Sporocytophaga myxococcoides: one gene and its partner. The protein of the gene in region 2 binds, or shares a complex with, the protein of the main gene of each other region. Links are inferred from orthologs where the notes say so. Each region holds a gene or a part of one and is shown on either strand. Other genes may lie near its edges.

The links. The genes of interacting proteins can lie anywhere in the genome.
Region 1: the proteins of secA (region 2) and secY are in contact, whole or in part, in a crystal structure (PDB 3DIN), measured with the Thermotoga maritima proteins. The link is inferred for Sporocytophaga myxococcoides from one-to-one orthologs. Residues at the interface, in WP_004082002.1 of Thermotoga maritima: Glu261, Ala262, Arg263, Lys300, Ala301, Arg302, Thr303, Ile304, Ile305, Leu323, Tyr324, Asp325, Pro326, Val329, Ser330, Tyr333, Ile336, Lys340, Phe345, Val349, Glu363, Phe364, Tyr374, Ser375, Gly376, Gly377, Glu393, Ile395, Thr482, Ser483; in WP_004081795.1 of Thermotoga maritima: Glu108, Gly109, Glu110, Glu111, Ala236, Glu237, Arg238, Arg239, Ile240, Thr241, Ile242, Gln243, Tyr244, Ala245, Arg246, Arg247, Val248, Thr249, Gly250, Arg251, Arg252, Val253, Tyr254, Gly256, Ala257, Ser258, Thr259, Tyr260, Leu261, Pro262.

Annotation. Positions count from the first base shown.
Region 1 is NZ_BBLT01000002.1:494,496-497,423, reverse strand. It holds secY (preprotein translocase subunit SecY), read right to left. Parts: upstream 2,170-2,928; coding sequence 832-2,169; downstream 1-831. Other genes in the region: rpsE (30S ribosomal protein S5), read right to left, coding at 2,802-2,928; rpmD (50S ribosomal protein L30), read right to left, coding at 2,621-2,800; rplO (50S ribosomal protein L15), read right to left, coding at 2,169-2,618; map (type I methionyl aminopeptidase), read right to left, coding at 65-832; infA (translation initiation factor IF-1), read right to left, coding at 1-65. UniProt on the Escherichia coli protein: The central subunit of the protein translocation channel SecYEG. Consists of two halves formed by TMs 1-5 and 6-10.
Region 2 is NZ_BBLT01000003.1:416,545-423,541, reverse strand. What follows is about bases 1,675-5,584. They hold secA (preprotein translocase subunit SecA), read right to left. Parts: upstream 5,241-5,584; coding sequence 1,875-5,240; downstream 1,675-1,874. Other genes in these bases: dapF (diaminopimelate epimerase), read right to left, coding at 5,304-5,584; MYP_RS09615 (hypothetical protein), read right to left, coding at 1,675-1,885. In the rest of the region: MYP_RS09625 (SDR family oxidoreductase), read left to right, coding at 1-102; MYP_RS09620 (M20 metallopeptidase family protein), read right to left, coding at 140-1,333; more of MYP_RS09615, read right to left, coding at 1,340-1,674; more of dapF, read right to left, coding at 5,585-6,074; rplS (50S ribosomal protein L19), read right to left, coding at 6,311-6,736; tRNA (guanosine(37)-N1)-methyltransferase TrmD, read right to left, coding at 6,850-6,997. UniProt on the Escherichia coli protein: Required for protein export, interacts with the SecYEG preprotein conducting channel.

The DNA of each region.
Region 1 (2,928 bases), on a different replicon or contig from region 2:
AACATAGCATTAGACAATGCTTCTACTATTGTTCCATCTTGCTCTATCGAGGACTGTTTTGCCATTATATTACTTCTTCTATGTATTTAAATGTAGTTAATACTTCAGCTTTTCCTTTTCGTATGGCAACGGTATGTTCAAAATGAGCTGAGGGCTTTCTATCTTTAGTTCTAATTGTCCAACCATCTTCTTCTTGAACGATCTCCTTTTTACCAAGATTTATCATGGGTTCAATGGCTATGACCATACCCTCTTCCAACTTAACGCCTTTACCTCTTTTACCGTAATTAGGAACCTCTGGACCTTCATGTAACTTTTTTCCTACACCATGACCAACCAACTCTCTCACAACAGAATATCCTTTAGATTCTACAAAGTTTTGTATTGAAAAACCAATATCACCTGTTCTTTTCCCAACAACAGCTTCTTCAATACCCAAATACAAAGATTGCTTTGTAAATTCCAACAATTGCCTGACATCTTCCGAAACTTTGCCTATACCATATGTATAAGCACTATCACTATGATATCCACCTAAATTTACGCCACAATCAACAGATATAACATCTCCTTCTTTCAAGGCATACTTCCCTGGGAAACCATGAACTACTTGCTCATTAACGGAGATACACAATGTATAAGGAAATCCGTTGTACCCTTTAAAAGAAGGAACCCCTCCACCACTAATAATAAAATTATATGCTAAATCATCTAACTCTTGAGTAGTTACTCCAATCTTGATAGCCTTTGCAATTTCACCATGTACACGGCCTAAAAGATCTCCACTCTTCTTTATTAGATCAATTTCTTCTTCAGTTTTATAATATATCATTAGTTAGAAGAAGAAATCGCTACATTTTCTGACCTTCCTTTAATTCTTCCTGATTGCATCATACCTTCATAATGTCTCATCAGTAAGTAACTTTCTATTTGTTGAAGTGTATCCAATACTACACCAACCATTATTAAAAGAGAAGTACCACCGAAGAAGTACGAAAAATCTCTGGTTACTCCAGCAACATGTGCAATTGCTGGTAGTATAGCTAAAGCCGCCAGGAAAACAGCACCAGGAAGAGTGATTCGAGACAAAACATCATCAATGTAGTCTGAAGTTTGTTTTCCAGGTTTTATACCAGGGATAAAACCACCATTTCTTTTCATATCATCTGCAATCTGATTTGGATTAACAGATAGGGCTGTATAGAAGAAGGTAAACAGGATAATTAATACAGCGAATGTTAAATTATATTGCCAGCTAGTGAAATCTGAAAATGTTGCACCTATCGATCCTGCAAAATCACTAGTATCAGAAAACATAGAAGCAACCATTGCTGGCAAAAACATTATTGACTGAGCAAAGATAATTGGCATAACTCCTGCAGCAATTACCTTTAAAGGAATATATTGCCTTTGACCGCCATATACCTTATTACCAATTACTTGTTTTGCATACTGTACAGGTATTTTTCTTGTGGCTTGTGTTAACATCACCACTCCCATAACAATAAAGAATAATACCCCTAACTCAATTATAAATGGTAAAGCTCCCTTCATTCCTTTTGCTGCTCCTTCAACTACAATAGCTTGAGGGAATCTTGAGATAATCCCTACCATTATAAGCATAGAGATTCCATTTCCAATACCCTTATCTGTAATTTTCTCACCCAGCCACATACAAAACATCGTACCTGCTGTCAGAATTAACATAGCGCTAATTGTAAAGAAAGCTCTGTCAACACCTGGAAATAACATTTCCTGGTTTACCGTAGCTGCCAAATATCCAACCGATTGAGCTAAGGTTATAAATATTGTAAGTACCCTTGTAATCTGATTGATCTTTTTTCTACCAGATTCTCCTTCTTTTTGAAGTTTTTGAAAATAAGGAACAGCGAAGGTTAATAGTTGCAAAACTATACTTGCTGAAATATAAGGCATGATACCCAAACCAAAAATAGAAACATTGCTGAATGCACCTCCAACCAAGGTATCCAACAATCCTAAAATGTTGTCTTTATTAGAACCCTGTTCTATTGAAGCTGGATCAACACCAGGAAGTACAACATAAGATCCCAGACGAAAAATCAAAAGAAAACCTATAGTGTTCAGTATCCTGATTCTTAGGTCTTCTATTGAAAATATATTCTTAATGGTTTGGATAAACTTTTTCATTATGCAATTTTTATTGCTTTACCACCTGCATTTTCAATTGCTTTAACAGCTGATTCAGAAAAAGAATGGGCTTTGATCTCTAATTTCGCTTTTAGCTCTCCTCTTCCCAAAACTTTAATTTTATCAGATTTAGCAACTAATCCGTTCTCTAAAAGAACTTTATCATCTACCAATGATAACTTCTTTTCAGTTGCAAGATTATTTATTATATCTAAATTAATGGGCTTGAATATTACTTTGTCAGGATTATTAAATCCAAATTTTGGAACTCTTCTTTGAAGAGGCATTTGACCACCTTCAAAACCTGATTTTTTAGAATATCCTGATCTTGACTTTGCTCCTTTGTGACCTCTTGTTGAAGTTCCGCCACGTCCTGATCCGGTACCTCTACCAATTCTCTTTCTATTTTTAACAGACCCTTTTGCAGGAGTCAAATTACTTAAGTTCATAATTAGATTTTGCTAACAGTTACCAAGTGATTTACTTTCTTAACCATTCCTTGTATTTGAGGAGTTGCTTCTACCTCAACACTTTTATTAATTTTACCAAGTCCTAAAGCTTTAATTGTAAGCTTCTGATCGATTGGACGATCAATAGTACTTCTAACTTGAGTTATTTTAATCTTAGCCATTTTACTTTCCGGTAAATACTTTTGCCAATGTAACACCTCTTTGTTGAGCAATAACGTGTGGAGCTCTCATTCTTAGTAGAGCATCAAAAGTAGCTTTAACAACGTTGTGAGGATTAGAAGACCCCTTT
Region 2 (6,997 bases):
ACGGAAATAAGAATAGGTAAAGTTGAACTACTCCATTGGCTTTCGAGAATTGCCCCAGAGCTTGCGATCAAAATGCTGAACAGAGCTACCAGCTTAAAATAAAAAAAGGGAAGATGTTACCTTCCCTTTTTTACAAGTTTTATGAACCAAGCTCATTGACAGCAAGCCATGCCATCAAACCGGAACCAGTTTCCAGAGCGGATTCTTCTATATCAAAAGTAGGAGTATGCACTCCAGAAATTATTCCTTTAGCTTCATTCCGAACACCCAATCTATAAAAACAAGCATCTATCTGCTGAGTATAGTAAGCAAAATCTTCAGATGCCATCCATAAATCAAGATCGACAACATTCTCTTCACCAAGAAAATCTGTAGCAAAAGATTTAAGTCTGCCCGTCAATTCCGGCTCATTTCTTAAATAAGGATAACCATTAAGGACAGTAAATTCGCACTCCCCTCCCATTCCTTCCGCGATACACTCTGCCATTTTTTTCATTTTGGTATGGGCATCTTTTCTCCATTTCTCATCCAGCGTCCTGAATGTACCTTCAATCTTCACCTCATTTGGAACAACATTGGTTGCGCCATTGGCAATAAATTTACCAAAGGAAAGAACACAAGGTAGTTTAGGATCACAATTTCTGCTGACAATTTGCTGTAATGCAATGATGATATGCGAAGCAATAAGAATCGGATCGATGTTTTTATCAGGCATAGCAGCATGACCACCTTTTCCTTTTACAGTTACATAAATCTCATCAGCACTTGCCATATACATACCAGAGCGGAAGCCAACTTTTCCTGCCGGTATCGAAGGCATTACATGTTGACCAATAATGTTTACCGGTGCAGGATTTTGCAATACTCCAGCTTTAATCATCAAAGAAGCTCCACCAGGTATTTTTTCTTCACCAGGTTGGAAAACCAGTTTTATAGTACCCTCGAATGAATCCCTTACCTCTTGTAATATTCTTGCAGAACCGAGCAAGGAGGACGTATGTACATCGTGGCCGCAAGCATGCATTACCCCTACATTCTTCGATTTATACGGAACCTCGTTTGCTTCTACAATAGGAAGCGCATCCATGTCTGCTCTCAGAGCGATAATCTTTTTCTCTGGATTTCTTCCTTTTATAAGCCCGACAACTCCTGTATCCGCAACGCCTTCCTGAGTTTCAATTCCAAAACTTCTGAGCTTTTCGGCAACATACTTACATGTATTAAACTCCTCAAAAGACAATTCTGGGTTAGCATGCAAATATCGTCGATCGTTTATAGTATCTCCTGCATACATTGCAGCCAGCTCTTTTATTCTTGGAACAAGACTACTCATAAAAATTTACTCTTTGACAATAATGTTAATCTGATCAGGCACAATTTTAGCTTCCGGGAATTCCTCTTTCAACTTTACATAAAGATTGTTTGCCTCTATTCTGTTAAAACAATCACCTACCTTTACTCTGAAAGTAGGTTGTTTATATTGTGCATATATATCTGCATCCGGAAGTATCTTATAAATACGCTCTCTTACCTTTCTTGATTCCTCGCTACTGTTACCAGAATAAACAAGAATTCTGTATCCCTGAGCATTCTTTATACCCCTATTTCTTGCTGCAACAGAATCGACGCGGGCATCTGCAGTTTGAGCCGCATTGGAAGGAGTACTGCTATTTCCTCCATTTGCAGGAGGTGTATTTTTGGAATCCTTAGAAGAAGGCTTTGGTGCTGAATCTGCATCATACTTTGGCCTGAAAGAAGTCAGATCCTCCTTGAACATACCTTTGGTCGTATCCTGCTTCATCTGAGTTTGACCTTTGGCACAACTCATCAGAACAAATACAACACTAAGCAAGCCAAGACGGCTGATAAGTTTTTTAGTCTTCATCAATGATAACACATTTATTGTTGTTGATATCATCTTCAACAGTTTTAAATTTCACATCCTTCTTAATGCTACCGTCATTATACTGAACAGACACTCTATCGTTACGCCCCGCTACTTTTTCCGATTTTACAGGTAAAACTTTAGGCTGCGCAGGCTCCGACACTGCAGCTGACTGTCCATTTCCTGAAAGAACGCTTCTTGCTTCATCTTTATTTTCCTTCAGGTTCTGAACAGGTCTAGGATGTCTTGCTTCCTGAACCTCCTCTGCCTCTCTCACTGGCAAATCAGCTTTGTAAAGGAATGACACTGTATCTTCATTTACTTTGCCAAGGAAACCTTTGAACATCTGGAATGCTTCAAATTTGTACACGAGCAAAGGATCTTTCTGCTCAAATACTGCATTCTGAACAGATTGCTTCAGATCGTCCATATCTCTTAAGTGCTCTTTCCAAGCCATATCTATAAAGGCAAGTGAAGCATATTTCTCAACAGAAGTAATCAACTCTCTTGAGTTTGGAGCAACCAACTTTTTCAGATCACCGGATACATTGATACTTCTTCTGCCATCAGTAAATGGAATACCGACAGAGGTAACTTCTCTTCCTTTTGTAGCTTCAATTTCCTTAAATATAGGTAATGTTTTTCCAACAAGATTCTGAGCCTTATCAGTATAGAATTTCAATGCTTCTTTATACAATCTATCTGTTAAGACATCTGTTTTAAGCTTGCTAAAGTCATCCTGAGAGATGCTTGAGGCGAAGCCGAAGGTGCTATGAATATTAAGTTTAAAGTCTTCGTAATTTTCAACTGCCTTGCCATTTGTTACGATATTCTCGGAAAGGTCATAAATCATAGTCAGGATGTCAAGCTCCAAACGTTCTCCAAATAAAGCATTCCTCCTCCTTGTGTAAATCACTTCTCTTTGAGAGTTCATTACGTTATCATATTCAAGAAGTCTTTTTCTGACACCGAAGTTATTTTCTTCAACTTTTTTCTGAGCTCTTTCAATAGACTTGGTAATCATTGAATGCTGAATAACTTCACCTTCTTCAAGACCAAGACGATCCATGAATTTCGCTATTCTATCCGAACCAAAGAGACGCATCAGGTTATCTTCAAGACTTACAAAGAACTGCGAAGACCCCGGATCACCCTGACGACCGGAACGGCCGCGAAGCTGTCTATCCACACGACGGGATTCATGTCTTTCAGTTCCAATAATTGCCAAACCTCCAGCATTTTTAGATTCCACAGTAAGCTTAATATCCGTACCACGACCAGCCATGTTAGTTGCGATGGTAACAGTGGAAGCTTTACCAGCCTCTGCAACAATCTCAGCTTCTTTTTGGTGGTATTTAGCATTCAATACCTGATGTTTGATGTTGCGAAGCTTAAGCATCCTGCTCAACAATTCGGAAATCTCAACAGATGTCGTACCAACAAGAACAGGACGACCCTGCTTTGTCAACTCACTGATTTCATCAGCAACGGCATTAAACTTTTCTCTTACCGTTTTATATACTTTATCTTCTCTGTCGTCTCTGACAATTCCTCTGTTTGTAGGAATGACAACCACATCAAGTTTATAAATCTCCCAAAACTCACCAGCTTCAGTTTCTGCAGTACCAGTCATACCTGCAAGCTTATGATACATTCTGAAATAGTTCTGAAGCGTGATGGTAGCATAGGTTTGAGTAGCCTCCTCTACTTTCACATTTTCTTTTGCCTCAAGAGCCTGGTGAAGACCATCCGAATATCGTCTTCCTTCCATCACACGACCAGTTTGCTCATCCACGATCTTAACCTTATTTTCAACGATGATATAATCTACATCCTTTTCAAATAAAGCATAAGCTTTTAGCAATTGCTGAATGGTATGAACACGCTGAGATTTGTCTGAATACTCTTTTAACAATGTCTCTTTCTGGGTAATTCTTACTTCTTCAGGCAGAGTCTTGTTGCTTTCTATTGCATCAAGCCCAGTAGCAATATCAGGAAGGATAAACAAGTTAGGATCCTCACCTTCGCCAGTGATAAAATCAATACCCTTTTCAGTAAGCTCAATGTTGTTATGTTTTTCATCAATCGTGAAATACAAAGGTTCATCTGCCTCGGGCATTAATTTGCCATTTTCCTGCAGGTAGTAGCTTTCTGTTTTCTGCAGGATGGTTTTAATACCCATTTCGCTGAGGTATTTAATTAAAGGCTTAGCCTTAGGAAGACCTCTGTAAGCTCTGAAAAGAGCTAGTCCACCCGCTTTCTCATCACCTTCTGCAATTTTCTTTTTCGCCTCGACCAGGTAATTGTTAACAATTTTCTTTTGCGCTTCAACTATCTTATAAACGCGAGGTTTTAGTTCATAAAATTCATGTTCATCTCCTCTTGGAACAGGACCGGAAATGATCAATGGTGTTCTTGCATCGTCAATTAACACAGAGTCGACCTCATCGACCATGGCATAAAAATGCTCTCTTTGCACAAGATCTTCGGTATCTCTGGCCATATTATCTCTCAGATAATCGAAGCCAAACTCATTGTTAGTACCAAATGTAATATCAGCACGATATGCCGCAGCGCGCTCTTCGGAATTTGCCTCGTGCTTATCTATACAATCTACAGAAAGCCCATGAAATTCATAAAGAGGCCCCATCCATTCAGAGTCCCTTTTAGCAAGATAATCGTTAACCGTAACTATGTGAACACCCTTTCCAGCAAGTGCATTAAGGTATGCAGGGAAAGTAGCAACAAGAGTTTTACCCTCACCAGTAGCCATCTCTGCAATTTTACCCTGGTGTAGCACAACTCCACCAATGATCTGAACATCATAATGGAGCATTTCCCAGGTAATTTCAACACCGGCAGCAACCCATTTATTTTTCCAATGAGCCTTATTCCCAACAATTTCCACACCTTTTCTTTTCGCAGCAATTGCCTTATCCATTTCGCTGGCTTCTACAACGATTTCCCCATTTTCTTTCCATCTTCTTGCCGTTTCTTTAACCACAGCAAAAGCAGTAGGAAGAATTTTCAGCAGCACAGCTTCAAGATCTTTGTTTCTCTGCTTCCCAAGCTTGTCTATTTCGCCAAAGGTTTTCTCCTTTTCATTAATATCGAGATCCGGATTATCAGCGACTTGTTTATGAAGTGCAGCAATCTGATCATCCACAGATTTCAAATCACTTGCAATGATCGCTTTAAGTTCTGCAGTTTTAGCTCTTAACTGATCGTCCGAAATCGATTTTAACTTCGCATATTCGTCATTTACCAACTGCACGTATGGTCCCAGCTCCTTCAAGTCCCTCTCCGATTTGGTACCGAAAATTTTTGTTATTCCTTTGGCTATTAATTCAAACATTGAGATAAATATTTAGAATGCTAAATTTAAGATTTTAATACAACAACTGATAGTTACTCTGTATTAGATTTTTATTATGCCTTCAAAAACCTGTTTTGCGGGACCAATGAGGTATATATCTTTATAACCTTTATCAGCTTTTTGGAAAGAAATACTTAGGTCTCCGCCGAGTGTAGTCACAGGAACGGGACTTTTCATTCCCTGCAAAGATGCCACCAGTGCTGAGGCGGTAACACCTGTTCCACAGGAATAAGTTTCATCTTCGACTCCACGCTCATAAGTTCTTACCCATAACCTGTCGCCGTCTTTTTCTATAAAATTTACGTTCGTCCCTTCTTTTCTGAAACGCTCGTTATTTCTCACTTTATACCCTTCGTCGTACACCGCAAACTCTTTGATCTTTTGCACATATTGTACATAATGAGGACTTCCTGTATTTAAAAAATAAAATCCATTCCCTTCCTCCACTGCATCCACATCAATCATTTTAAGATGAACCAGTCCATCTTTAATGTAAGCGTCATGCGGACCGTCAATAGCCAGGAAAGAGGTTTCACTACCAATCACCCCCATATCACTGGCAAACTGAACAATACACCTTCCGCCGTTACCACACATAGAACTTTGATTCCCGTCAGAATTAAAATAAACCATCTGAAAATCATAATCAGGGTGCTCTTCAAGGAGAATAAACCCATCTCCACCAACACCAAATCTCCTGTCACATAGAAACTTAACAAGATCAGTATTTGCAGTATCAAAGAATTTCTTACGATTATCAACCATGATGAAATCGTTTCCTGTTCCCTGATATTTAAAGAATTTTAAATTCATAAAAAATTATAAACATATCTACCGGCACAAATATAGGTATTAACAAGGTAGAATACTGTAAAGTTTATCCGGGATTAAGCATTAAAAAATGTAAATGTTAATATACTCATCAGAAATTAATCATCAACAATGGATTTAAACAATAACATGATTATTAAATGGCTTACCCATATTTTGAGTTTAAAGCAAAAAAGCCGGCTCTTAGAGACCGGCTTTTAATTTTTTTCAGAGGAAGACTATGCTTTAGCTTTTGGAGCTTTAGCTGCTTTTGGAGCAGCAGGAGCAGAAGTTTTTGCTTTATCTTCAAATTTTTTATCCTCTTTGATTCTTGCAGCTTTACCTTCTTTGTCTCTCAGATAGAATAATCTTGCTCTTCTTACAGAACCTTTTCTTACTAATTCTACCTTTTCTACTGAAGGGGAAAGTATTGGGAAAATTCTTTCTACAGCAACTCCACTAGAAATTTTTCTTACAGTAAATGTTTCACCGTTAGTGTTAACATTTTTCCTTTGAATTACTGTTCCTTGGAATAGCTGAATTCTTTCTTTATTTCCTTCGGTTATTTTAACGTGGACAGTGATAGTATCACCAGCGTTGAAAGCAGGAAGAGCAGTTCTCTTCTCTTTTGATTCAGCTTCCACAAATTTTATTAAATCGCTCATAATAAATAGAGTCTAACGGTTTTTCAAAAACGGATTGCAAATATAATAGCTAATTATTGCAATTACAAATATTAAAAATATTTATTCACATTCACCTCAAAAAAAGCTCATCATTAACCTTCTTCTGAGAAATGTTTATTGTAAAGATCTGGCCTTCTGACTTTTGTTCTTTCAAGTGCTTGTTCAGTCCTCCACTTTTCGATTTCTGCTTCGTGTCCGCTGAGTAAAACATCTGGAACTTTCCAGCCTTTATATTCTGCC